2 regions of the Alsobacter sp. R-9 genome follow, and region 2 is predicted to be linked to the other one. Evidence: predicted binding sites of a transcription regulator. Region 2 holds the regulator's gene; the other holds the start of a gene.
What was found. Region 2 encodes LexA, which represses DNA repair genes until DNA is damaged. Its sites were predicted from a motif close to TGTTCNNNNTGTGTTCNG; they were not measured.
Positions count from the first base shown of each region.

Region 1 (11,742 bases), on a different contig from region 2:
CGCCCCGCTCGCCCCGATGATGCGCAAGAAGGTGCTCTGGACGTCGCTCGCCGCGCTGCCGGTCACGGCCGTGATCTACTGGTGGATCGTCACGTTCGACTGAGGTGACGGCTGGGACACGACCATCGTGAAGGCTCCCGCGATGCTGCGGGCGCCGAGCGGGAACGCGACCAGCGCGGCTATTCCGAGCAAGCCGGCAAACGCCTCGAGCCCGTAGGTCCACCACCGCTTGGGATCCCGGCTGTGCGTCACTCTTGAATAGTAGGCTAGGACGCTTCCGGCCGCCGCCGTCGCGACGCCGCCGGCAAAGAAGGTCGCTCCGTCCACGGCGTCTGCGATCTTTGCCGCGGTCATTCCCGGAGAACGGCTCCCGAGGAACGACAGGACCGCGATGCAGGCCGCGCCGTTGATGAGCAGCACGGAGCGCAGTGCCTGGAGCGCGTACTGATTGGTGATGGTCGACGCGGCCCGAGCCTGCTCGTGGTCGACCTTGAGTGTCTCGAGCTGAACCTTCGACCGTTCGAGTTCAAGCCTGGCGCGCTCGAGACCGGCCTTCTCCTGCTCGAGGCGAAGGCGGTTCCTCTCGAGGCTCAAGCGGCTGGCATCGATCCGGAGCCGCTTGTCTTCCGGGCTGGCCGGCGGCGCTGCGCGTCGCCGCTTGGGCGGCGGCAGGGGCTCTGGCATCGGAAAAAACTCGATGATTGAAAAAAGTGGGAACCTGAAAAATCCGGGCACGGACGCCCGACGTATACCGGAAACAAAACAGGCAGGGCTTTCACCCTGCCTGCCATGAAGTTTGGATGGTATCGACTGTAGCCGGCGCGTCAGCCATAAACGGCGCCATCACCGGCGATGTGTCGAAATGCCCTTCCCGGACAGTGCGGTCGTCTTCCTCCCAAGACTTGGACCCGGATCCTGCGCCGGTTGACCAGCGTCGATCCTGTTGTTCTGGTCGAGACTCATAGCCGACTGTTTTCGCGCTGTCACCAATTTGTGCAGGGCACGGCGCCAAAAAAAGCAGGGCTCACGGCGGGCGTTCTGACGCAGGCGGGCGGCCCGCCGAAGAAGCTGCGCGCCGGGTGCTCACGACGCCGAGCCTTGTCTTTTGCGCCTCAATCGATTTCATGGGCGCACGAACCGATGCGGCCCTGCGTCGACCACCACGAGAGTTCTCATGCGCCTGTCCCGTTATTTCCTGCCGATCCTGCGCGAAACGCCGAAGGAAGCGGAAATCGTCTCCCACCGTCTGATGCTCCGTGCGGGGCTGGTGCGTCAGGAATCGGCAGGAATCTACGCGTGGCTCCCGGCGGGCCTTCGGGTACTCAACAAGATCAACACGGTGATCCGCGAGGAGCAGGACCGCTCCGGCGCGATCGAATTGCTGATGCCGACCATCCAGTCGGCGGACCTGTGGCGTGAATCCGGGCGCTACGAGGCGTATGGCAAGGAAATGCTGCGCATCAAGGACCGGCACGAGCGCGACATGCTCTTCGGCCCCACCAACGAAGAGATGGTCACGGAGATCTTCCGAGCCTACGTCCGTTCGTACAAGGACCTGCCGCTCAACCTCTACCACATCCAGTGGAAGTTCCGGGACGAGATCCGCCCGCGCTTCGGCACCATGCGCTCGCGCGAGTTCCTGATGAAGGATGCCTATTCCTTCGACATCGACCAGGCCGGCGCCCGCCATTCCTACAACAAGATGTTCGTGGCCTACCTGCGCACGTTCCAGCGGCTGGGCCTCACCTCGATTCCGATGCGCGCGGACACGGGCCCCATCGGCGGCGACCTGAGCCACGAGTTCATCATCCTCGCGACCACCGGCGAGAGCGAGGTGTTCTGCGACAAGGCGGTGCTCGATCTGCCGGTCCCCGCCGCCGACACGAACTTCGACGACGTGGCACGCCTGCAGTCGATCGTCGACGCGTGGACCACGCCCTACGCAGCCACCAGCGAGATGCACGACGCCGCGGCCTTTGCTGCAGTGCCCGGCGAGCGGCAGGTCTCAGCGCGCGGCATCGAGGTCGGCCACATCTTCTACTTCGGCACGAAGTACTCGGCCCCGATGAAGGCCGTCGTGGCCGGGCCTGACGGCCAGGAGCGCCCCGTCCACATGGGGTCCTACGGCATCGGCCCCTCGCGGCTGGCCGCCGCTCTGATCGAGGCGTCGCACGACGAGCAGGGGATCATCTGGCCGGACGCTGTGGCCCCGTTCCGGGTCGCGCTGATCAACCTCAAGGTCGGCGACAGCAGCGTCGACGCCGCGTGCGAAACGCTCTACCGCGCGCTCGGCGCCCGCGGCATCGACGTGCTCTACGACGACCGCGAGGAGCGGCCCGGCGCCAAGTTTGCCACGGCGGACCTTGTGGGCATGCCCTGGCAGGTGCTCGTCGGTCCCAAGGGCCTGGCCGAGGGCAAGGTCGAGCTCAAGCGCCGCGCCACGGGCGAGCGCACGCTGCTGTCCATCGAAGATGCCGTCCACCATCTGGCCGCCTGACGAGCGATGACCGACCCAGCGACGGCCGAACGCGGACCCACCGGCACCGGGCCCTTCGCCCGCTTCGAGTGGATGGTGGCGCTGCGCTACCTGCGGGCGCGGCGCAGGGAAGGCTTCATCTCCGTGATCGCCGGGTTCTCCTTCGCCGGCATCATGCTGGGCGTCGCCACCCTCATCGTCGTGATGTCGGTGATGAACGGGTTCCGCAGCGAACTCCTCAACAAGATCGTCGGCCTCAACGGCCACCTCTTCATCGGCGCCGTCGACAAGCCGCTCACGGACTACGGCGAGGTCGCCGCGCAGCTGAACAAGATTCAGGGCGTCCGCTTTGCGTTCCCGCTCGTGGAGGGACAGGCCCTCGCGTCTTCGCAGGCCCAGGCCGGCGGCGTTCTCGTGCGCGGGGTCCGCGAAGCGGACATCAAGCGCATCCCGGCCATCGGCGACACCATCCGCGCCGGCTCCCTGGAGGGCTTCGACGCCGCAGGCGGCGTCGCCGTGGGGCGCCGGCTCGCGGAGCAGCTGTTCATCCGCCCGGGTGACACGCTGACGTTGACCGCGCCAAAGGGTGCCGAGACGCCGTTCGGGATCACCCCGCGCATCAAGAGCTATCCCGTCACGGCGATCTTCGAGGTCGGCATGTCGGAGTTCGATTCGAGCTTCGTCTACCTGCCGCTCGCCGAGGCCCAGGCGTTCTTCAACCGCGACGGCGACGTCACCGCGATCGAGGTGTTTCTCGACAAGCCGGACGCCATCGACGAGGCGCGCACCAACATCGAGGGCACCATCGAGCGGCCGATGGTGATCTCCGACTGGCGCCAGCGGAACCGGACGTTCTTCGGCGTGCTCGAGGTGGAACGGAACGTCATGTTCCTGATCCTTCTCATGATCGTCCTCGTCGCGGCGCTGAACATCGTCTCCGGCCTGATCATGCTGGTGAAGGACAAGAGCCGTGACATCGCGATCCTGCGGACCATGGGCGCGACGCGCGGCTCGGTGATGCGCATCTTCCTCATCACGGGGGCCTCGATCGGCATCGTCGGCACGCTGGCGGGCTTCATGCTGGGCCTCGTCATCAGCCTCAACGTCGAGAGCCTTCGCGCCTTCTTCTCCCGGGTGACCAACACCAACCTTTTCCCGGCGGAGTTCTACTTCCTCAGCCGCCTGCCGGCCGAGGTGAACCCGCGCGAGGTGGTGACGATCGTCATCATGGCGATGGTGCTGTCGCTGCTCGCCACCCTCTACCCCTCCTGGCGCGCCGCCCGGCTCGATCCGGTCGAGGCGCTGCGCTACGAGTGACGGCCATGGCGCAGCGCTATCCGGACCCCAGCCTCTACGTCTACGAAGTGCAGCGCCGCTTCCGGGAGGGGCAGGGGACGCTCGAGATCCTGCGCGGCGCTTCGCTGGCGGTGTGGGCCGGGCAGTCCGTCGCCCTCATCGCCCCCTCCGGTACGGGCAAGTCAACGCTGCTCCAGATCGCGGGCCTGCTCGAGAAGCCGGACGCGGGCGAGGTCTATGTCGGCTCCCGCGCGACAGTCGGCCTCGCCGACGCCGAGCGAACGCAGATCCGGCGGCTCGACATCGGCTTCGTCTACCAGTTCCACCATCTGCTCCCGGAGTTTTCGGCCCTGGAGAACGTCATGCTTCCGCAACTCCTGCGCGGCCTGCCCAAGGGCGAGGCAGCCGAGCGGGCGCAGGGGCTCCTGTCGTATCTCGGCCTCGGCGAACGCCTGCGCCATCGGCCGTCCGAACTCTCCGGTGGCGAGCAGCAGCGCGTCGCCATCGCCCGCGCGGTCGCCAACGCGCCGCGCGTCCTCCTGGCGGACGAGCCCACGGGGAACCTCGATCCCCAGACCTCGTCGCACGTCTTCGACACGCTCACCGCGCTCGTTCGGCAGACCGGCCTCGCCGCCGTCGTCGCCACCCACAACCTCGACCTCGCCGCGCGCATGGACCGGCGCGTCACCCTCCGCGAGGGAAAGGTCGTCGAACTCGCCTGACAGCCAATCCTGCCGCTCGTGTGCGTTCGCGCACAGAGGACGATCGCTGGATGTTGCAGAAGGAACAAAAATAGAACATGATGCGGCCAGACCAGAAACATGGAGGGGTCCATGATCCGCATGCTCATCGAGGACGTTGCCGAACTCGCCTCGCTCGCCGCCTTCGTCGGCGCGGTCCTGTTCTGGGCGAAGGGATTCGCGATGTAGCGTAAACGCATCGCGACGCAGGTCTCGCGCATTGTCCCCATCAAGGGCGACGGTCCCCGCTGGACCCCCCGCGCCGGCGCGGCGATCATCGCGGCCTTCCTGGGAGACCGCTCGTGAGTCGCATCCTTCGTGACGTCGGATTCGTGCACCTGCACGTCCACTCGTCCTTCTCCCTGCTCGAAGGCGCGCTGCGCATCGACGACCTGAAGAAGCTGGCGCTGAAGGACAAGATGCCGGCGCTGGCGCTGACTGACACGAACAACCTGTTCGGTGCGCTGGAGTTCTCGGAGAAGCTCGCGGGAGCGGGCATCCAGCCCATCGTGGGGATCGAGCTCTCTGTCGAGACCGGCGACGAGCCGCCGCGCCGGGGAGGCGGACCGGTTCCGGACCGCCCCGGGCTGGTCCTGCTGTGCGCCTCGGCGACCGGCTACGCCAACCTCATGAAGCTCGCGTCGCGCGCCTATCTGGGCCCTGCGCCCGGTGAGCCGCCGCACGTTCCCCTCGACATGGTGCTGTCGCACGGCGAGGGCCTGATCGTCCTGACGGGGGGCCCCGACGGCCCCATCGACCGCGCGCTGGCGGCCGGCCGGCCCGATCTCGCCACGGCGCGGCTGGAGGCGCTGAAGACCGCGTTCGGCGACAGGCTCTACGTCGAGGTCCAGCGACACGGCCTCGATGGCGAGCGAAGGGTCGAGCCCGAGCTGCTCGACCTCGCCTATCGCAAGGGCGTTCCCATCGTGGGCACCAACGAGCCCTTCTTCGGCAAGGCGGACGACTACGAGGCTCACGACGCGCTGCTCGCCATCGCGGAGGGGCGCCTCGTCTCGGATACGGAGCGCCGCAAGCTCACGCCGCGCCACGCCTTCCTGACCCGCGAGGAGATGGTGAAGCTCTTCGCGGACCTGCCGGAGGCCTGCATCAACACGGTCGAGATCGCCATGCGCTGCGCCTACAGGCCACGCACCGGCAAGCCGATCCTGCCGCGCTTCACAACCGGCGCGGACGGGGAGGGGGCCGACGTGGTCGCCGCCGAGGCGGCCGAACTGCGCCGGCAGGCGAAGGAGGGGCTGGCCGCCCGCCTCGCCGCCCATGGCCCGGCGCCGGGCCTCACGGTGGAGGACTACGAGCAGCGCCTCGACTTTGAGCTCGGCGTGATCGAGCGCATGAAGTACCCGGGCTACTTCCTCATCGTCGCCGACTTCATCAAGTGGGCCAAGGCGCACGACATCCCGGTGGGCCCGGGCCGTGGCTCCGGTGCCGGCTCGTTGGTCGCCTATGCCACCACGATCACGGACCTCGATCCCCTCCGGTTCGGCCTGCTCTTCGAGCGCTTCCTCAACCCAGAGCGCGTGTCGATGCCGGACTTCGACGTCGACTTCTGCCAGGAGCGGCGCGACGAGGTCATCCGCTACGTCCAGCAGCGCTACGGCCAGGACCGGGTCGCCCAGATCATCACGTTCGGCACGCTGCTCGCCCGCGGGGTGATGCGCGACGTGGGGCGCGTGCTGTCCATGTCCTACGGCCAGGTCGACAAGCTGACCAAGCTCGTGCCGCAGAACCCGGCCAACCCCGTGACGCTGGCGCAGGCGATCGAGGGAGAGCCGCGGCTGCGGGCCGCCGCCGACGAGGAACCGGTCGTCGGCCGCATGCTGGAAATCGCGCAGAAGCTCGAGGGCCTCTACCGTCACGCCTCCACCCACGCCGCAGGCATCGTCATCGGAGACCGGCCGCTCGACGAGGTGGTGCCGCTCTACCGCGACCCCAAGTCGGACATGCCGGTCACCCAGTTCAACATGAAATGGGTTGAGCCGGCGGGACTGGTGAAATTCGATTTCCTCGGCCTGAAGACGCTCACGGTGCTCAAGACCGCCGTGAACCTCCTGCGCCAGCGCGGCATCGAGATCGACCTCAGCGCCATCCCGCTGGACGACCGGCGGACCTACGAGATGCTCGGGCGCGGCGAGACGGTGGCGGTGTTCCAGGTCGAATCGGCGGGCATGCGCAAGGCGCTCGTCGAGATGCGGGCCGACCGCTTCGAGGACATCATCGCCCTCGTCGCCCTGTACCGGCCCGGCCCGATGGCCAACATTCCGGTCTACTGCGCCCGCAAGCACGGCGAGGAACAGCCGGACTACATCCACCCCAAGTTGGAGCCGGTGCTGAAGGAGACGCAGGGCGTCATCATCTACCAGGAGCAGGTGATGCAGGCCGCCCAGATCCTCTCCGGCTATTCGCTGGGCGAGGCCGACCTGCTGCGCCGCGCCATGGGCAAGAAGATCAAGGCGGAGATGGACGCCCAGCGCGTGCGCTTCGTCTCGGGCGCCGTGGAGCGCGGGGTGCCGAAGGAGCAGGCGGACACGATTTTCGACCTGCTCGCCAAGTTTGCCGACTACGGCTTCAACAAGTCGCACGCCGCCGCCTACGCGCTCGTCGCCTACCAGACCGCCTACCTCAAGGCGAACTACCCGGTCGAATTCCTCGCCGCGTCGATGACGCTCGACCTCTCGAACACGGACAAGCTCTCGGAATTCAGGCGCGAGGCGCAGCGACTCGGCATCCGCGTCGAGCCGCCCTCGGTCAACCGCTCCGGTGTCGCCTTCGAGGTCCATGCCGACAAGGACGGGACGCTGGCCATCCGCTATGCGCTGGCCGCGGTGAAGGGCGTCGGCGCCCACGCGGTGGAGAGCATCGTGGCGGCGCGCCAGGACGGGCCGTTCCGAGACCTCGGCGACTTCGCCCGTCGCATGAACCCGCGCCAGGTCAACAAGCGGACGCTCGAGAGCCTCATCGCCGCCGGCGCGCTTGACGAGATCGAGCCCGACCGGGCCCGCGCCACGGCGGCGCTCGACGCCATCCTCGCCGCCGCCAATCGCGCGCAGGAGGAGGCGGTCGCCGGACAGGCCGACATCTTCGGCGGCAGCGGCGCGCCCGAGCCGCTGCGGGTGCAGCCCTACGAGCCCTGGACGGGGGCCGAGCGCCTTCAGCGTGAGTACGACGCCATCGGCTTCTTCCTGACCGGGCATCCGCTGGACGACTACGAGCCGGTGCTGCAACGCCTTCGCGTGCAGCGCTGGGCGGACTTCGCCCGAGCCGTGAAGGCTGGCGCCTCGATGGGGCGCGTGGCGGCGACCGTCCTCGACCGGCAGGAGCGGCGCACCAAGTCCGGCTCCAAGATGGGCATCCTGGCTTTGTCGGACCAGAGCGGGCATTTCGAGGCCATCCTGTTCCAGGAGGGCCTGAACCAGTTGCGCGACCTGCTGGAGCCGGGCCGCGCGGTGGTCCTGACCGTCCAGGCATCGGCGGAGGGGGAGGAGGTGCGTGCCCGCATCGTCGCCGCCGAGCCTCTCGACGCAGCCGCCTCCAAGCTGCCCTCGTCGTTGCGCATCTTCCTGCGCGACGAGCGCCCGCTGCCCTCGATCACCGAACGGCTCCGGGAGAAGGGCGACGGCGAGGTGGCGCTCGTCCTGATGGTCGACGGCGGCCAGCGGGAGGTGGAGATCAAGCTCCCCGGCCGCTTCAAGGCGACGCCGCAGGTCGCGGGGGCGATCAAGGCCGTGCCGGGCGTCGTCACGGTCGAGTACGCCTGAGCGACCGCCTCGATGCGGGCTTGGACCCGGCCGGCGCGCCCCCGGGCCTTGCCATTCCGGCCGGCCGCGTGTAAGGGACGCCGCATTCCACACGCGGAGATCTGGCTTCGGCCGTTCCGGTGGCCGGGGATCCTCTCCGGTTCACGCTCCGCGGAGGTTCGAACCGGAGAAGAACAGATATGGCTCTGCCCGATTTCTCGATGCGCCAGCTCCTCGAGGCCGGCGCCCACTTCGGCCATCAGGCTCACCGCTGGAACCCGAAGATGGCGCCGTTCATCTTCGGCACCCGCAACAACATTCACATCCTCGACCTCGCCCAGACGGTGCCGATGCTGCACCGCGCGCTGCAGGCGATCTCTGACACCGTCGCGGCCGGTGGCCGCGTGCTGTTCGTCGGCACGAAGCGCCAGGCGTCCGAGGCGGTGGCCGACGCGGCCAAGCGCTCGGCCCAGTACTACGTCAACTCCCGCTGGCTCGGCGGCATGCTGACCAACTGGAAGACGATCTCCGGCTCGATCCAGCGCCTGCGCAAGGTCGACGAGATCCTCTCGGGCGGCGCGCAGGGCCTGACCAAGAAGGAGCGCCTGATGCTCTCCCGCGAGAAGGAGAAGCTCGAGCGCGCCCTGGGCGGGATCAAGGACATGGGCGGTACGCCCGACCTGATCTTCGTCATCGACACCAACAAGGAGCAGCTGGCGATCAAGGAGGCACAGCGCCTCGGGATCCCGGTCGCGGCCATCGTCGACTCCAACTGCGATCCGGACGGCATCACCTTCCCCGTCCCGGCCAATGACGATGCCGGCCGCGCCATCGCGCTCTACTGCGATCTCGTGTCCCGCGCCGCCATCGACGGCATCTCGCGCGGCCAGGGCTCGCTCGGCGTCGACCTCGGCGCCGCCGATGCGCCGGCCGCGGAGGAGCTCCCGGCCGAGAGCACCGGCTCGCCGACCGGCGAGACGTTCGAGTTCCTCACCGCTCCGCGCGGCGCGCCCGACGACCTCGGCAAGCTGTCGGCGATGAGCCCGCAGCTCGAGAAGAAGCTCGCCGACGCAGGCATCTTCCACTACTGGCAGCTCGCCGCCGCCACGCCGGCCGACGTCGCCAAGATCGACGCCGCCGCCAAGCTCGGCGGTCGCATCGAGCGCGAGGGCTGGGTCGAGCAGGCCCGCGCCCTGATCGAGAACGCTTGATCGCCCGGCGGCGTCCGCCGCCCCACCGGTCCTGACGGGCGGCTTGCGCCGCCCCGTCGGTCCTGATGGGCGGCCTGTGCCGCCCTTGCCGGTTTCGACAGGCGGCGGGGAGACCCGCCGCCCTTTCGCTTCAAGAGACAACGCTCCCCGAGAGGACGAACCCATGGCCACGATCACTGCCGCCCTGGTGAAGGACCTGCGCGAGAAGACCGGCGCGGGCATGATGGACTGCAAGGCCGCGCTGGAGGCCAACAACGGCGACGTCGAGGCCGCTGTCGACTGGCTGCGCAAGAAGGGCCTTGCCAAGGCCGCCAAGAAGTCCGGCCGCGTCGCCGCCGAAGGCCTTGTCGCCGTGACGGTGAAGGGCAACCGCGGCGTCGTCGTCGAGGTGAACTCCGAGACCGACTTCGTCGCCCGCAACGAGGAGTTCCAGGCGCTGGTGCGCACCATCGCCGATGTCGCCCTGGAGAAGAAGGCGGACGTCGAGGCGCTGCTCGGCACGCACTATCCGGGCGGCGGCACCGTCCAGGAGGCGATCAGTAACGCCATCGCCACCATCGGCGAGAACATGACACTGCGCCGCGCCGCCGAGCTGCACGTCCCGCAGGGCGTCGTCGGCCAGTACATCCACAACGTCATCGCGCCGGGGCTCGGCAAGATCGGCGTGATCGTGGCGCTGGAGTCGTCCGGCAATGCGGACGAACTCGCCGCGCTGGGCCGCCAGGTCGCCATGCACATCGCCGCGGCGAACCCGCTGGCACTGGACGCCTCCGGCCTCGACCAGGCGGTCGTGGCCCGTGAGAAGGCCGTGCTGGCCGACAAGAACGCCGGCAAGCCCCCGCACGTCCTCGAGAAGATCATCGAGAGCGGCCTGAAGACCTACTACAAGGAGGTCTGCCTCCTCGACCAGGTCTTCGTCCACGACGGCTCCAAGAGCGTCGCCCAGGCCGTGAAGGAGGCCGAGGGCCGCGTCGGCGGCGCCATCGCGATCAAGGGCTTCTTCCGCTACGCGCTCGGCGAGGGAATCGAGAAGCAGGAGAGCGACTTCGCTGCCGAGGTCGCCGCGGCGGCCGGCGGCCAGGCCTGAGTCGTCCTGCACCCAGGAGTTTTCGAACGGCGGCCCTCATCGGCCGCCGTTCTGCATTTGGCGGCCCCGGCGGCGCGGCAACGCGGAGCCTCGCCCCGGCGGCAGCTCTGCTCCATCCTGCGAGGCCCGCTCGGCACTCGGCCCGGTCCCGACGCAAGGCGACTTCCCCCGCATGGCGAACCCGGCTATGGGCATGGCGACCGATGCGGGAGAACGTGATGGCGGGACGACAGCGGATCCTCGTGAAGCTCTCGGGCGAGGCGCTCATCGCCCCTGACGGCTACTGGCTCAACCCGCAGACCCTCTCCGCCCTCGCCGCCGACCTGGCGACGGCCGTCGCCAGCGGCTTCGAGATCGCAGTCGTCATCGGCGGCGGCAACGTGATCCGGGGCGCCAAGGTGGGCGCGGCAGGCTGGATCGACAGGGCCACGGCCGATGCCATGGGCATGCTGGCCACGGTCATGAACTCGATCGCGCTGGAGAGCGCGCTGGAGGCGGCGGGCGCGCCGGCCCGAACCCTCTCCGCGGTCGCCATGCCGTCGATCTGCGAGACCTTCGCGCGGCAGCCGGCGCTGCACCATCTCAGCAAGGGCCGGGTGGTTGTTCTCGGCGGCGGTACCGGCAACCCGTTCTTCACCACGGATACGGCCGCCGTGCTGCGCGCGATCGAGCTCAAGTGCGACGCGGTGCTCAAGGCGACGCAGGTGGACGGCGTCTACACGGCCGATCCCAAGAAAGATCCGGGCGCCCGGCGCTATGACACGCTCACCCACGACGAGGCCATCACGCGCGACCTGAAGGTCATGGACACGGCGGCCTTCGCGCTGGCGCGCGAGAACCGGCTCCCGATCATCGTCGGCTCCGCTCACGGCGAGGCGCCGATCACGGCCATCCTGACGGGCCGGGCGAACGCCACGCGCGTGCTCCCCTGACGGGCATTCCTCTTGAACCCGCGGGCGCGGGAGCGTAAGCCCGTCCTCTGACGGTTTCCCAGCTTTCGGATGTGACGATGACCGCCCAGTTCGATCTCGCCGACATCAAGCGCCGCATGGCCGGCGCGGTGCAGGCTTTCCACAAGGACCTCGCCAGCCTCCGCACCGGACGAGCCTCGGCCAACCTGCTCGACCCGATCGTGGTCGAGGCCTACGGCGCGACGATGCCCCTGAACCAGGTGGCG
Region 1 covers NZ_JBTSWJ010000013.1:125,167-136,908, reverse strand. The annotation lists gene ACX9GQ_RS19785 (DUF1467 family protein) at 1-103, shown strand, start outside; gene ACX9GQ_RS19780 (hypothetical protein) at 76-594, opposite strand; gene proS (proline--tRNA ligase) at 1,175-2,497, shown strand; gene ACX9GQ_RS19770 (lipoprotein-releasing ABC transporter permease subunit) at 2,504-3,793, shown strand; gene ACX9GQ_RS19765 (ABC transporter ATP-binding protein) at 3,799-4,494, shown strand; gene dnaE (DNA polymerase III subunit alpha) at 4,815-8,288, shown strand; gene ACX9GQ_RS19755 (30S ribosomal protein S2) at 8,468-9,478, shown strand; gene tsf (translation elongation factor Ts) at 9,642-10,565, shown strand; gene pyrH (UMP kinase) at 10,784-11,497, shown strand; gene frr (ribosome recycling factor) at 11,575-11,742, shown strand, end outside.
Region 1: dnaE (DNA polymerase III subunit alpha) is a predicted target of LexA. The motif match lies at 4,555-4,572, and genes of this name have one in related genera.

Region 2 (11,742 bases):
GAAGATCGCGGAACTGTCGGAGCGCCACCTTGCGATCCAGGACCGTCTGACCCGCATGGACATCCGGGCGCCGATCTCCGGCACCGTCAACGAGTTGTCGATCCACACCGTCGGCGGCGTTGTGACGCCCGCCGCCAAGATCATGACGATCGTGCCCGAGGGCGGCGAGATGCGGGTCGAGATCAAGATCTCGCCGAACGACATCAACCAGGTCGTGATCGGCCAGCCCGCCCGGCTGCGCTTCACGTCGTTCCAGCACAACATGACGCCCGAGCTCAACGGCAAGCTGGTCAACGTCTCGGCCGCTTCGGTGCGCGACCCGGCGACGGGGCAGCCCTACTACACCGGCGAGGTGCAGATCTCGAGCGACCCCTCGGTGCTCGGCCGGCCGCTGGTGCCCGGCATGCCCGTCGAGGTGTTCGTCTCGACGCAGGAGCGCACCGCGCTGTCCTACATGGTCAAGCCGGTCGTCGACCAGTTCAACCGCGCGTTCCGCGAGCGCTGAGCGTCACGAGCGACAATCCGGACGAACGGGAAGGCGGGGCGAGCCCCGCCTTTCTTGTTTCTGGTTCCGACGGAACACCGGTGCGCGGAGCCCGACGGATGGCGAAACGTCGGATTGCACGTGTCGGGGGAGGCAGGCGTCTCGCCGTTGCCGAGCCACTGTCCCGCGTGACATGTCGATTGACGATCCTTTGAAGTTGACTACGTATGCAAACGCCGTTGCGCGGGGACGATGCCTTTGTCAGGCTGCGCGGCGAAGGACGGCCGCGCCAAGACAGGCGTGGACAATCCCTGAACGACCGGAGGAGACGGAATGGCCACCTGGCTGAAGCGCGGCAAGGATGCCGAGGCTCGCCGCGATGCGGACGAGAAGGTGAGAGCGACCGTGGAGGGGATCCTCGCCGACGTCGAGCGCCGCGGCGACGAGGCCGTGCGCGATCTTTCCGTCCGTTTCGACGGCTACGCTCCCGAGAGCTTCTTCCTGGGGAAGGCCGAGATCGAGGCGGCCATAGGATCGCTGCGGACACGGGACCTCGATGACATCGCGTTCGCGCAGGCGCAGGTCCGCAACTTCGCGACGAGGCAGAAGGAATGCCTGCGCGACCTCGAGGTGGAGACGCTGCCCGGCGTGATCCTCGGCCACCGCAACGTGCCGGTGAACGCCGTGGGATGCTACGTGCCGGGCGGGCGCTACCCGATGATCGCCTCCGCCCACATGAGCGTTGTCACCGCAAAGGTGGCGGGCGTCGAACGCGTCATCGCCTCCGCGCCCCCGTTCAAGGGCGCCCCCCATCCGGCCATCGTCGCAGCGATGCACATGGGCGGGGCCGACGAGATCCTCGTGCTCGGCGGCGTGCAGGCGGTGGCCGCGATGGCCATCGGCACGCAGAGCATCCGGCCGGTCGACATGCTCGTGGGGCCGGGCAACGCCTACGTCGCGGAGGCGAAGCGCCAGCTCTACGGCCGCGTGGGGATCGACCTCTTCGCCGGCCCCACGGAAACGCTCGTCATTGCCGACACCACGGTCGACGCCGAGATGATCGCGACGGACCTGCTCGGCCAGGCCGAGCATGGCCCGACCTCGCCGGCCGTCCTGATCACGGACTCCGAGACGCTGGCCCGCGAGGCGATGGCCGAGGTCGAGCGGCTGCTGTCGATCCTCCCGACGGCCGACGTCGCGCGGCAGGCGTGGCTGGACTACGGCGAGGTGATCGTGTGCGCGGACCTCGAGGAGATGCGCGTCGAGGCGGACCGCGTCGCCTCCGAGCACGTGCAGGTGATGACCCGCGACGACGACTTCTTCCTGCGGGGGATGACGAACTTCGGGGCGCTGTTCCTCGGCCCGCGCACCAATGTCGCTTTCGGCGACAAGGTCATCGGCACCAACCACACGTTGCCGACGAAGAAGGCGGCCCGCTACACCGGCGGCCTCTGGGTCGGCAAGTTCATGAAGACCTGCACCTACCAGAAGGTGCTGACGGACGAGGCCGCGGCGATGGTGGGCGAGTACTGCTCGCGCCTGTGCATGCTCGAGGGCTTCGTCGGGCACGCCGAGCAGGCCAATGTCCGCGTGCGGCGCTATGGTGGACGCAACGTTCCCTATGGCGAGGCTGCCGAATGACCACGCTCCCGCAGATGCCGTCCATGCGCCTCGACGGCCGCCGCGCACTCGTCACCGGCGGAGGGCGCGGAATCGGCCTCGCGTCTGCGACCGCGCTGGCGGGGGCGGGCGCCCATGTCGTGCTCGCCGCCCGCAGCACGGCGGAGATCGAGGCCGCCGCAGCGGCGATGCGGGCAGGAGGATGGTCGGCCGAGGCGCTGACGATCGACCTCCTCGACGTCGAGCGCGCCGGCGCGGCCCTCGAAGCCACGGGGCCCTTCCACATCCTCGTCAACAACGCCGGCACGAACCGGCCGCTGCCGATGGCCGACACGACGCCCGAGGACTTCGACGTCGTCGTCGACCTCAATGTCAGGTCGGCCTATTTCGTGGCCCGCGCCGTGGTCCGCGGCATGCTCGGGGCGGGGCTCAAGGGCTCGATCATCAACTTGTCCTCCCAGATGGGGCACGTCGGAGGGGCGGGGCGCACGGTCTACTGCGCCTCCAAGCACGCCATCGAGGGCATGACGAAGGCGCTGGCGGTCGAACTCGGGCCGGCCGGCATCCGCGTCAACACCATCTGCCCGACCTTCATCGTGACGGAGATGACCCGCGGCTTCCTGGAAGACGAGACGTTTCTTCGTCATGTGATGTCCAAGATCAAGCTCGGTCGGCTCGGTACGGTCGAGGACATCATGGGCCCCGTTCTGTTTCTCGCCTCTGACGCGTCGGCGCTCGTGACGGGCTCCGCGCTGATGGTGGACGGCGGCTGGACCGCCGACTGAAGAAGCGTCGACGGGCGTCCCCAGCATCCGCGCTGCGCGATCGACAAAGCCCTGCCGGAAAAAACCTGCAACCAAAGGTCACGGCTGCGGCGGCATGACGCTTGCCGTCGAGGCGAGGTCCGCTAATTTATCGTTCGATAAACGAGGATGACAGCGCGGCCGTGGGCCGCGGCGGAGGAGGGCGCCATGGCGGACAAGGTCATCAGGCTCGATCATCGCCGGGGAAACCTCGCGGCCTGCGGGCTGGACGAGATGCTGGAGCGCGCCCGGGCCCTTCAGCCGGCGCTCAAGGAACGCGCCGCCCGCACGGAGGAGTTGCGCCGGCTGCCGCCGGAGACGGAGCGCGACCTGCACGACAGCGGCCTGTTCCGGATCCTGCAGCCGCGCCGCATAGGCGGCCCGGAACTCGACTACGTGGCGCTGGTGGACGTCGCCGACGTCCTCGCGCAGGCCGATGCCTCGGTCGCGTGGAATGTGGCGAACCTCGGCAGCCACCACTGGATGCTCGGGATGTTCGAGAAGGAGGCGCAGGATCTCGTCTGGAACGAGGATCCGGACGCCCTGATTGCGTCGTCCTTCATCTTCCCGGCGGGGAAAGCCCGTCGGGCCCCGGGCGGCTACGTCATCTCAGGACGTTGGCCGTTCTCGTCGGGCGTCGATCCCAGCGAGTGGAACATGCTGGCGGGAATCGTGGCGCCGAACGACGAGACGGAGGCGCCGGAGTACCGGATCTTTCTCGTTCACCGGCGCGACTACAGGATCATCGAGACCTGGAACGCGATGGGACTGCGCGGCACCGGCTCGCAGGACGTGGAGATCGCCGACCTCTTCGTCCCCGAGGCGATGACGCTGGCCGTGTCGGCGCTGAGGGGCGGGGCGACGCCGGGGAGCGCCGTGAACCCCGGTCCGCTCTACCGCCTGCCGGTCTTCGCCCTCTTTCCGTACGTGCTCTCGGGCATCGCGCTCGGCAACGCGCAGGGCTGTCTCGACGATTACCTCTCCATCGCGCGAAAGCGGGTGTCGACCTACAACGGCGCCCAGCTCGGGGAATTCCAGTCCACGCAGATCCGGGTCGCGATGGCGGCCGCCAAGATCGACGCCGCACGGCTGCTCATGCGCCGCACCTGCATCGATGCGATGGACGACGCAGCACGCGGTCGGGTTCCGCCGCTGGAGGAGAAGGTGCGCTACCGCCGGGACGGCGCCTTCAGCGTCAATCTCTGCACGGAAGCCGTGGACCTGGTGTTCGGCGCGGCCGGCGCCGGCGGCCTGTCGATGAAGGGCGCGTTGCAGCGGCAGTTCCGCGACGCGCATGCGGTCAACGCGCACATCGCCTTCAGCTTCGACGCCGCGGGCGCCAACTATGGCCGGGTCGCCCTCGGCCTGCCGTCCGAAAACCCGACCCTCTGAGGCGAGCCATGTCAGCATCCGCTTCGGCGCCTGCCGCCGTGCCGCCCGCGCCGTCCTTCGACCCGCGCGACTTCCGGCGTGCCCTCGGGCACTACGGGACGGGGGTGACCATCGTCACGGCGAGGGGGGCCGACGGTCGCATTGCCGGCCTCACCTGCAACTCCTTCGCGTCGGTGTCCCTCAATCCGCCCCTCGTGCTGTGGAGCCTGCTCATCCACTCGCCGAGCCTGAAGGTGTTCCAGGAGGCCAGCCACTTCGCGGTCAACGTGCTTGCCGAAGACCAGCAGGAGCTTGCCGGCGTGTTCGCCCGCTCCGGGGTCGACAAGTTCGAGGGGGTGCCGTGGTCTGACGGCCTCGGCGGCGCCCCCGTGCTGGACGCTGTCGCGGCGACGTTCGAGTGCCGCAACGCCTACCGCTACTACGGCGGTGATCACATCATCTTCATGGGAGAGGTCGAGCGCTATGCAAAGCGGGACGTCGAGCCGCTGCTCTTCGTGAAGGGACGGTTCGGAACGTTCGCCGATGCCGGCTGACCTCGCGCCCGCGTCGACGAACGTCGGTTCGGGCGCACGTCCGCGACGGATGTCCGCCGAACGGCGGCGCGCCGACATCGTGGCAAGGGCGGCGGTGGTGTTTGCCGAGCACGGATTCGGCACCGGAACGCGCGAACTTGCCGCCGCCATCGGCGTCACGCAGCCGCTGCTCTACCGGTACTTTCCCAGCAAGGACGACCTCGTCCGCGAGGTCTACGAGCATGTGTACCTGCGACGCTGGGACCCCGGCTGGGAGGACATGATCAGCGACCGATCCGTGGCGCTGCGCCAGCGCCTCGTGGCGTTCTACGAGGCCTATACGGCCACGATCTTTTCCCGCGACTGGATCAGGATCTACCTCCTCGCCGGCCTCGCGGGGATCGACCTCAACCGGCGCTACATCGGCCAGGTCGAGGAGCGCCTCCTCGGGCCGATCGCCCGGGAGACGCGCAGCGACCTCGGCCGACCCGACCGTCCGCCGACCGCGTCGGAACTCGAGCATGTCTGGCTGCTGCACGGCGGCATCTTCTATTCCGGCGTGCGGGTCCATGTGTTCGGACAAACCCCGCACGTCCCCACGGCCCAACTGGTTTCGGAGGCCGTGGACACATTCCTCGCCGGTGCGCGACGGCAGTTTGCTGCCGACTGACCGCGGTCTCGGCGAACGCCCGGCATCGCCCCGAGTCAGTACCGGCGCAGAAGGCTGACCAGCTTGCCCTGGATGCGCACGCGGTCAGGCCCGAGGACCCGCGTCTCGTAGGCCGGATTGGCCGCTTCCAGCGCAATCGAGGAGCCGCGGCGGCGCAGGCGCTTGAGGGTCGCCTCCTCGTCGTCGATCAGGGCGACGACGATGTCGCCCGTGTCCGCGCTGTCCTGGCGGCGGATCACCACGGTGTCGCCGTCGAGGATGCCAGCCTCGACCATCGAATCACCGCGCACCTCGAGGGCGAAATGGTCGCCGGTGCCGAGCATGTCCGGCGGCATCGCGATCGTGTGGCTCCGGGACTGGATGGCCGAGATCGGCGTGCCGGCCGCGATGCGGCCCATGACGGGAATGGAGACGGGGGAGTCGGCCTCCCCATGTGATGCGGTGACCTTCGGCCTGATCTTGCCGAGATTCCCCTCGATCACGCTCGGCTGGAAACGTCCGCGCGGAACCCCGTTCGGCACCGACTGCTCGGGAAGCTTGACCACCTCGATCGCTCGCGCGCGGTTCGGCAGTCGCCGGATGAACCCGCGCTCCTCGAGAGCCATGATGAGCCGGTGGATCCCTGACTTGGACTTGAGGTCGAGCGCCTCCTTCATCTCGTCGAAGGAGGGCGGCACCCCGTCCTCGCGCAGCCGCTCGTGGATCAGGAGAAGGAGTTCATGCTGCTTCCGGGTGAGCATCCGCGTTCGGCCTCGCTAGGGTGGTCGAGCCGACATCCGACTCGCCGCAAACAAACCACGAACAAAACATACATGTTCGCGCTGTGTTCGGCAATCGTGCGCTTGCGCTCTCGCTAGAAGCGCAGGATGCGACAGGCCTCGCCGGCCTTCGCGGCCGGGGCGTGGGGCGGGCGGATGATCAGCGCCTGGGCCTGTGCCAGGAGACGCAGCATGGAACTGTCCTGCCGGCCGAACGGCGTGGCGACCCGCCGGCCGTCCGGACCTTCCGAGATGCTCGCGCGGAGGTAATCCTGGCGCATGTCGTTCGCCGGCAGGTCCGCACCGAGGATCGCGGCCTCCGACCGGTCCGCCCCGGCATCCGCATCTCCGGCGAGAGCCCGCAGGAGCGGCAGCAGGAAGAGCTGGGCGCACACGATCGAGGAGACCGGGTTCCCCGGTAGCCCGAGGATGCCCATGGTCCCCAGCTGGCCGAAGATCAGCGGCTTGCCCGGCCGCATGGCGATGCGCCAGAAGCCGAGCGTCATGCCGCGTTGTGTGAGCGCCGACTGGACGAGATCGTGGTCGCCGACCGACGCGCCGCCGAGGGTGACGAGAACGTCGGCGCGCGCCGCCTCTGCAGCGGTGATCGCGGCCGCCAGCGACGCGAAATCGTCCGTGGCGATGCCGAGGTCGATCGGCTCCCCGCCGGCCTCCACCACCATGCCGGCGACCGCATACACGTTGGACGCGACGATCTGGTCGGGCCGCATGGCTTCGCCCGGCCGCACAAGCTCGTCGCCCGTCGCCAGGACCGCGACACGCGGGCGACGGCGCACCGGGACCGTGGCATGACCCATCGCGGCCGCGAGGGCCTGGGAGCGGGGTGTCATCCTGTGGCCCGCGGGGATCAGTTCCTCGCCTGCGCGGAAATCGAGCCCCGCCGGACGGACGAAGCGGCCGGCCGGCTCGGTCGTCCGAGCGACGATGGTGCCGTTCTCCGCGTCGGCGTTCTCCTGGATCAGCACCGTGTCGGCTCCCTCGGGAACGGGTGCGCCGGTGAAGATCCGGACCGCCTCGCCGGGGCCGACCCGGCCGGCGAAAGCGTGGCCCGCCGGCGCCGTTCCGATCACAGAAAGACGGGCGCCGGGGGCCGCCACGTCGGCGGCGCGCACGGCGTAACCGTCCATGGCGGAGGCGGGGAAGGGGGGCTGCGTCCTGAGCGCCGCGAGCGGCGTGGCCAGCGTGCGCCCCGCGGCCGCACCGATCGGGACCGTCTCGCTCTCCAGCGGCCGTCGCGCGAAATCGAGGACCATCCGCAGGGCGTCGTCGACCGAAAGGAGGGACATGGCAGGATCCGGCAGGCTTCTCGTGTCCGGGACAGGATGCGCAGAGCCGCGCCTGCGGTCCAGACGCTCCAGTGTCAGGGCTGCCCCTCGGCCCGGAAGGAGCCGGACTTGCCGCCGTCCTTCGCCAGCAGGCGGATGCCCTCGATCCGCATGCCGCGGTCGGCGGCCTTCACCATGTCGTAGATGGTCAGGCAGGCGACGGAGACGGCCGTCAGCGCCTCCATCTCGACGCCGGTCTGTCCGGAGACCCGCACGGTGGCCGTCACACGGATGCCGGGCAGCGTGTCGTCGGGCTCGAGCTCGACGGCGACCTTGCTCAGCAGCAGCGGATGGCAGAGCGGGATCAACTCGTGCGTGCGCTTCGAGGCCATGATGCCGGCGATGCGCGCAACACCGAGGACGTCGCCCTTCTTGGCGTTGCCCTCGCGGATGAGCGCCAGCGTCGCCGGCATCATCACCACCACGCCTTCGGCCACGGCCGTGCGATGGGTGACAGCCTTCTCGGACACGTCGACCATGGCGGCGGCGCCGCTCGCGTCGATGTGGGTGAGCCGGCTCATGCGACGGACCGTTCCGCTCCGGCGCCGAAAAGGAGGGCGCGTGTTGCCGCGGCGACGTCGTCCTGCCGCATCAGGCTTTCGCCGACGAGGAACGTGTCGATCCGATGCCGGGACAACCGCTCGATGTCGGCGTGGGTCGCGATGCCGCTCTCGCCGACGATGATCCGGTCGGCCGGGATGAGCGGCGCCAGCGCCTCGCTCACGGCCAGCGACGTCTCGAAGGTCCGCAGGTTGCGGTTGTTGATGCCCACGAGCTGCGTGCCCAGCGGCAGAGCGCGTTCCAGCTCCGCGCGGTCATGCACCTCGACCAGCACGTCCATGTCGAGGGCGTGGGCCGTGTCCGTCAGCAGCTTCGCATCCGCGTCGCTCAGGCTCGCCATGATGACGAGGATGCAGTCGGCGCCCCAGGCGCGGGCCTCGAACACCTGGTAGGGCTCGAACAGGAAGTCCTTGCGCAGCGTCGGAAGCGACGTCGCCTCGCGGGCCGCGACGAGGAATTCGGGCGCGCCCTGGAACGACGGCTCGTCGGTGAGCACCGAGAGGCAGGACGCGCCGCCCGCCTCGTAGGCGCGCGCGAGCGCCGGCGGGTCGAAGTCGGCGCGGATCAGGCCCTTGGACGGGCTTGCCTTCTTGATCTCGGCGATCAGCGCAGGGCGCCCCTCCGCCAGGTGCGCCCGGATGGCGCGTGCGAAGCCGCGGGGAGGGGGTGCTTCGGCCGCGCGGCGCTCGATCTCAGCCTGGGACACGCGCGCCTTCGCCGCGGCGATCTCCTCGCGCTTGTAGGCTTCGATGCGGGCCAGGATGTCCGCCATGCGTCACCTGTTGGAGACGAGGACGAGCCGGTCGAGCACGCCCTGCGCGGCGCCGCTGTCGACCGCGTGCGCGGCGAGCTCGGCACCATGGCGCAGCGTCTCGGCCTTGCCGGCCACCACCAGCGCGGCGGCGGCGTTGATGACGGCGATGTCGCGGTAGGCGGTCTTCTCGCCCGCCAGCACCTTGCGCAGCGCCGCGGCATTGACCTCGGCTTCGCCGCCCTTCAGGTCCTCGGGCTGGGAGCGCTGCAGGCCGGCATCCTCGGGCGTGATGACGAAGCGGCGAACCTTGCCGTTCTCCAGCGCCGCGACCGCCGTCTCGCCCGTCGTCGTGATCTCGTCGAGGCCGTCGCGGCCATACACGACCCAGACCTTCTCCGAACCGAGCGCGCCCAGGGTCTGAGCCAGCGGCTCCAGCCAGCTTTCCGAGAACACTCCCAGCAACTGCCGCTTCACCCCGGCAGGGTTCGACAGCGGGCCGAGCAGGTTGAAGATGGTGCGGGTGCCCAGCTCGATGCGCACCGGCGCGACATGGCGCATGGAGGCATGGTGCGTCGGGGCGAACATGAAGCCGACGCCGGCCTCGGCGATGCAATCGGTGACCTTCTGCGGCTCGAGGCCCACCTTGACACCCAGCGCCGTCAGCACGTCGGCGGCGCCGGACTTGGAGGACGCGGCACGGTTGCCGTGCTTGGCAACCGGCACGCCGCAGGCTGCCGTGATCATGGCAGCCAGCGTCGAGACGTTGTAGCTGCCCGAGTTGTCGCCGCCCGTGCCGACGATGTCGATGGCGTCGGCCGGCGCGGAGACGCGCAGCATCTTGTCGCGCAGCGCCTTCACCGCCCCGGCGATTTCGTCCACGGTCTCGCCGCGGACGCGCAGCGCCATCAGGAACGCGCCGCTCTGGGCCAGCGTCGAGCCGCCGGACAGGATCGTGTCGAAGGCGTGCTCGGCCTCCTCGCGTGAGAGCGGTCCGCCCGCGGCGACCTTGGCGATGATGGGCTTGAAGGCGTCCATGGTGCTCTCTCGGGCTCTCCCGCGCCGGCCTCAGGCCGGCGCAGCCTGCCTCGTCTTATTCCATTCGGTCGCGAGGTCGAGGAAATTCTTGAAGATCGTCAGGCCGTGCTCGGAGAGGATGCTTTCCGGGTGGAATTGCACCCCGTGCACCGGAAACCGGCGATGCGACAGACCCATGACGAGTCCGTCCTCGCTTTCGGCGGTCACCGCCAGGTCGTCAGGGAAGGTTTCGCGGCGGACCACGAGCGAGTGGTATCGCGTTGCCCGCAGCGGCCCGTTGATGCCGCGGAACACGCCCTGGCCGCGGTGGCGGATGGTCGAGACCTTCCCGTGCATCGGTACGGGCGCGCGCACCACCTCGCCGCCATAGGCCTGGCCCATGGCCTGCAGGCCCAGGCAGACGCCGAACAGCGGGATGCTGGGACCGGCCTTGGCGATGACGTCGAGGCAGATCCCCGCCTCGTTCGGCGTGCAGGGACCCGGGGAGAGCACGATGGCGTCGGGCTTGCGGTCGACCAGTTCGTCGGCGGTGAGAGCGTCGTTGCGCACCACCATGACGTCCGCGCCGAGGCGCCCGAGGTCGTGGACGAGGTTCCAGGTGAAGCTGTCGTAGTTGTCGACGAGGACGACGCGGGTCATGTCACTGCCCCCGTCCGGCGGCGCTGGCGAAGCGGACGGCCTCCTCGGCCGCGCGGAACAGCGCCTTAGCCTTGTTGACGCATTCCTGCTGCTCGGACGAGGGGTCGCTGTCGTAGACGATCCCCGCGCCGGCCTGCACGTACATCCGCTTGTCCTTCACCACGGCGGTGCGCAGGACGATGCAGGTGTCCATCTCGCCGTTGGCGCCGAAGTAGCCGATGCAGCCGGCATAGAGCCCGCGCTTGTCCTTCTCGAGCTCGTCGATGATCTGCATCGCGCGGACCTTCGGAGCCCCGGACACCGTTCCGGCGGGAAATCCGGCGACCAGCGCGTCGAGAGCGTCGTGGCGCGGGTCGAGGTCGCCCTCCACGTTCGAGACGATGTGCATCACCTGGCTGTAGCGCTCGATGAAGAAGCTGTCCGTGACGGTGACGGTGCCGATGCGCGACACGCGGCCGACGTCGTTGCGGCCGAGGTCGAGCAGCATCAGGTGCTCGGCCCGCTCCTTCTCGTCGGCGAGGAGGTCGTCGGCCAGCGCCTTGTCGTGCGCGGCATCGACGCCCCGGGGGCGGGTCCCGGCGATCGGACGGATCGTGACGCGCCCGTCGCGCACCCGCACGAGGATCTCCGGCGACGAGCACACGACCTGGTAGCCGCCGAAGTCGAGGTAGCAGAGGAATGGCGCCGGGTTGACGCGCCGCAGGGCCCGGTAGAGCGCGAAGGCCGGCAGGTCGAAGTCCGCCTCGAACCGCTGGGACAGCACCACCTGGAAAATGTCGCCGGCCCGGATGTACTCCTTGGCCCGCGCCACCATGGACCGGAACTCGTCCGGACTGGTGTTGGACGTCGAGGGCCCGGCCGCCGCGTCCGGCATGGCCGCCCGCGCCTGGGCGGGGAGGGGACCCTCGATGGCGGCGACCGCGGCGTCGAGGCGGGCCTGCGCGTCTTCCCACGCGGCCGTCGCGGAGACCCCCGCGCGGGGCCGGACCGGTGTCAGCACCGCAATCTCGTCCTTCACGGCGTCGAACACCACCATGACGGTCGGGCGCACGAGCACGGCGTCCGGCACGCCGAGCACGTCGCGGTTGGGAGCCGCGAGCCGCTCCATGTGCCGGACCATGTCGTAGCCGAGGTAGCCGAAGACGCCGGCCGCCATGGGGGGAAGGCC
Region 2 covers NZ_JBTSWJ010000002.1:575,712-587,453, reverse strand. The annotation lists gene ACX9GQ_RS05470 (HlyD family type I secretion periplasmic adaptor subunit) at 1-505, shown strand, start outside; gene hisD (histidinol dehydrogenase) at 818-2,125, shown strand; gene ACX9GQ_RS05460 (SDR family NAD(P)-dependent oxidoreductase) at 2,122-2,889, shown strand; gene ACX9GQ_RS05455 (acyl-CoA dehydrogenase family protein) at 3,142-4,299, shown strand; gene ACX9GQ_RS05450 (flavin reductase family protein) at 4,308-4,832, shown strand; gene ACX9GQ_RS05445 (TetR/AcrR family transcriptional regulator) at 4,822-5,481, shown strand; gene lexA (transcriptional repressor LexA) at 5,517-6,221, opposite strand; gene ACX9GQ_RS05435 (molybdopterin molybdotransferase MoeA) at 6,335-7,546, opposite strand; gene moaC (cyclic pyranopterin monophosphate synthase MoaC) at 7,621-8,106, opposite strand; gene trpC (indole-3-glycerol phosphate synthase TrpC) at 8,103-8,918, opposite strand; gene trpD (anthranilate phosphoribosyltransferase) at 8,922-9,935, opposite strand; gene ACX9GQ_RS05415 (anthranilate synthase component II) at 9,966-10,574, opposite strand; gene trpE (anthranilate synthase component I) at 10,576-11,742, opposite strand, start outside.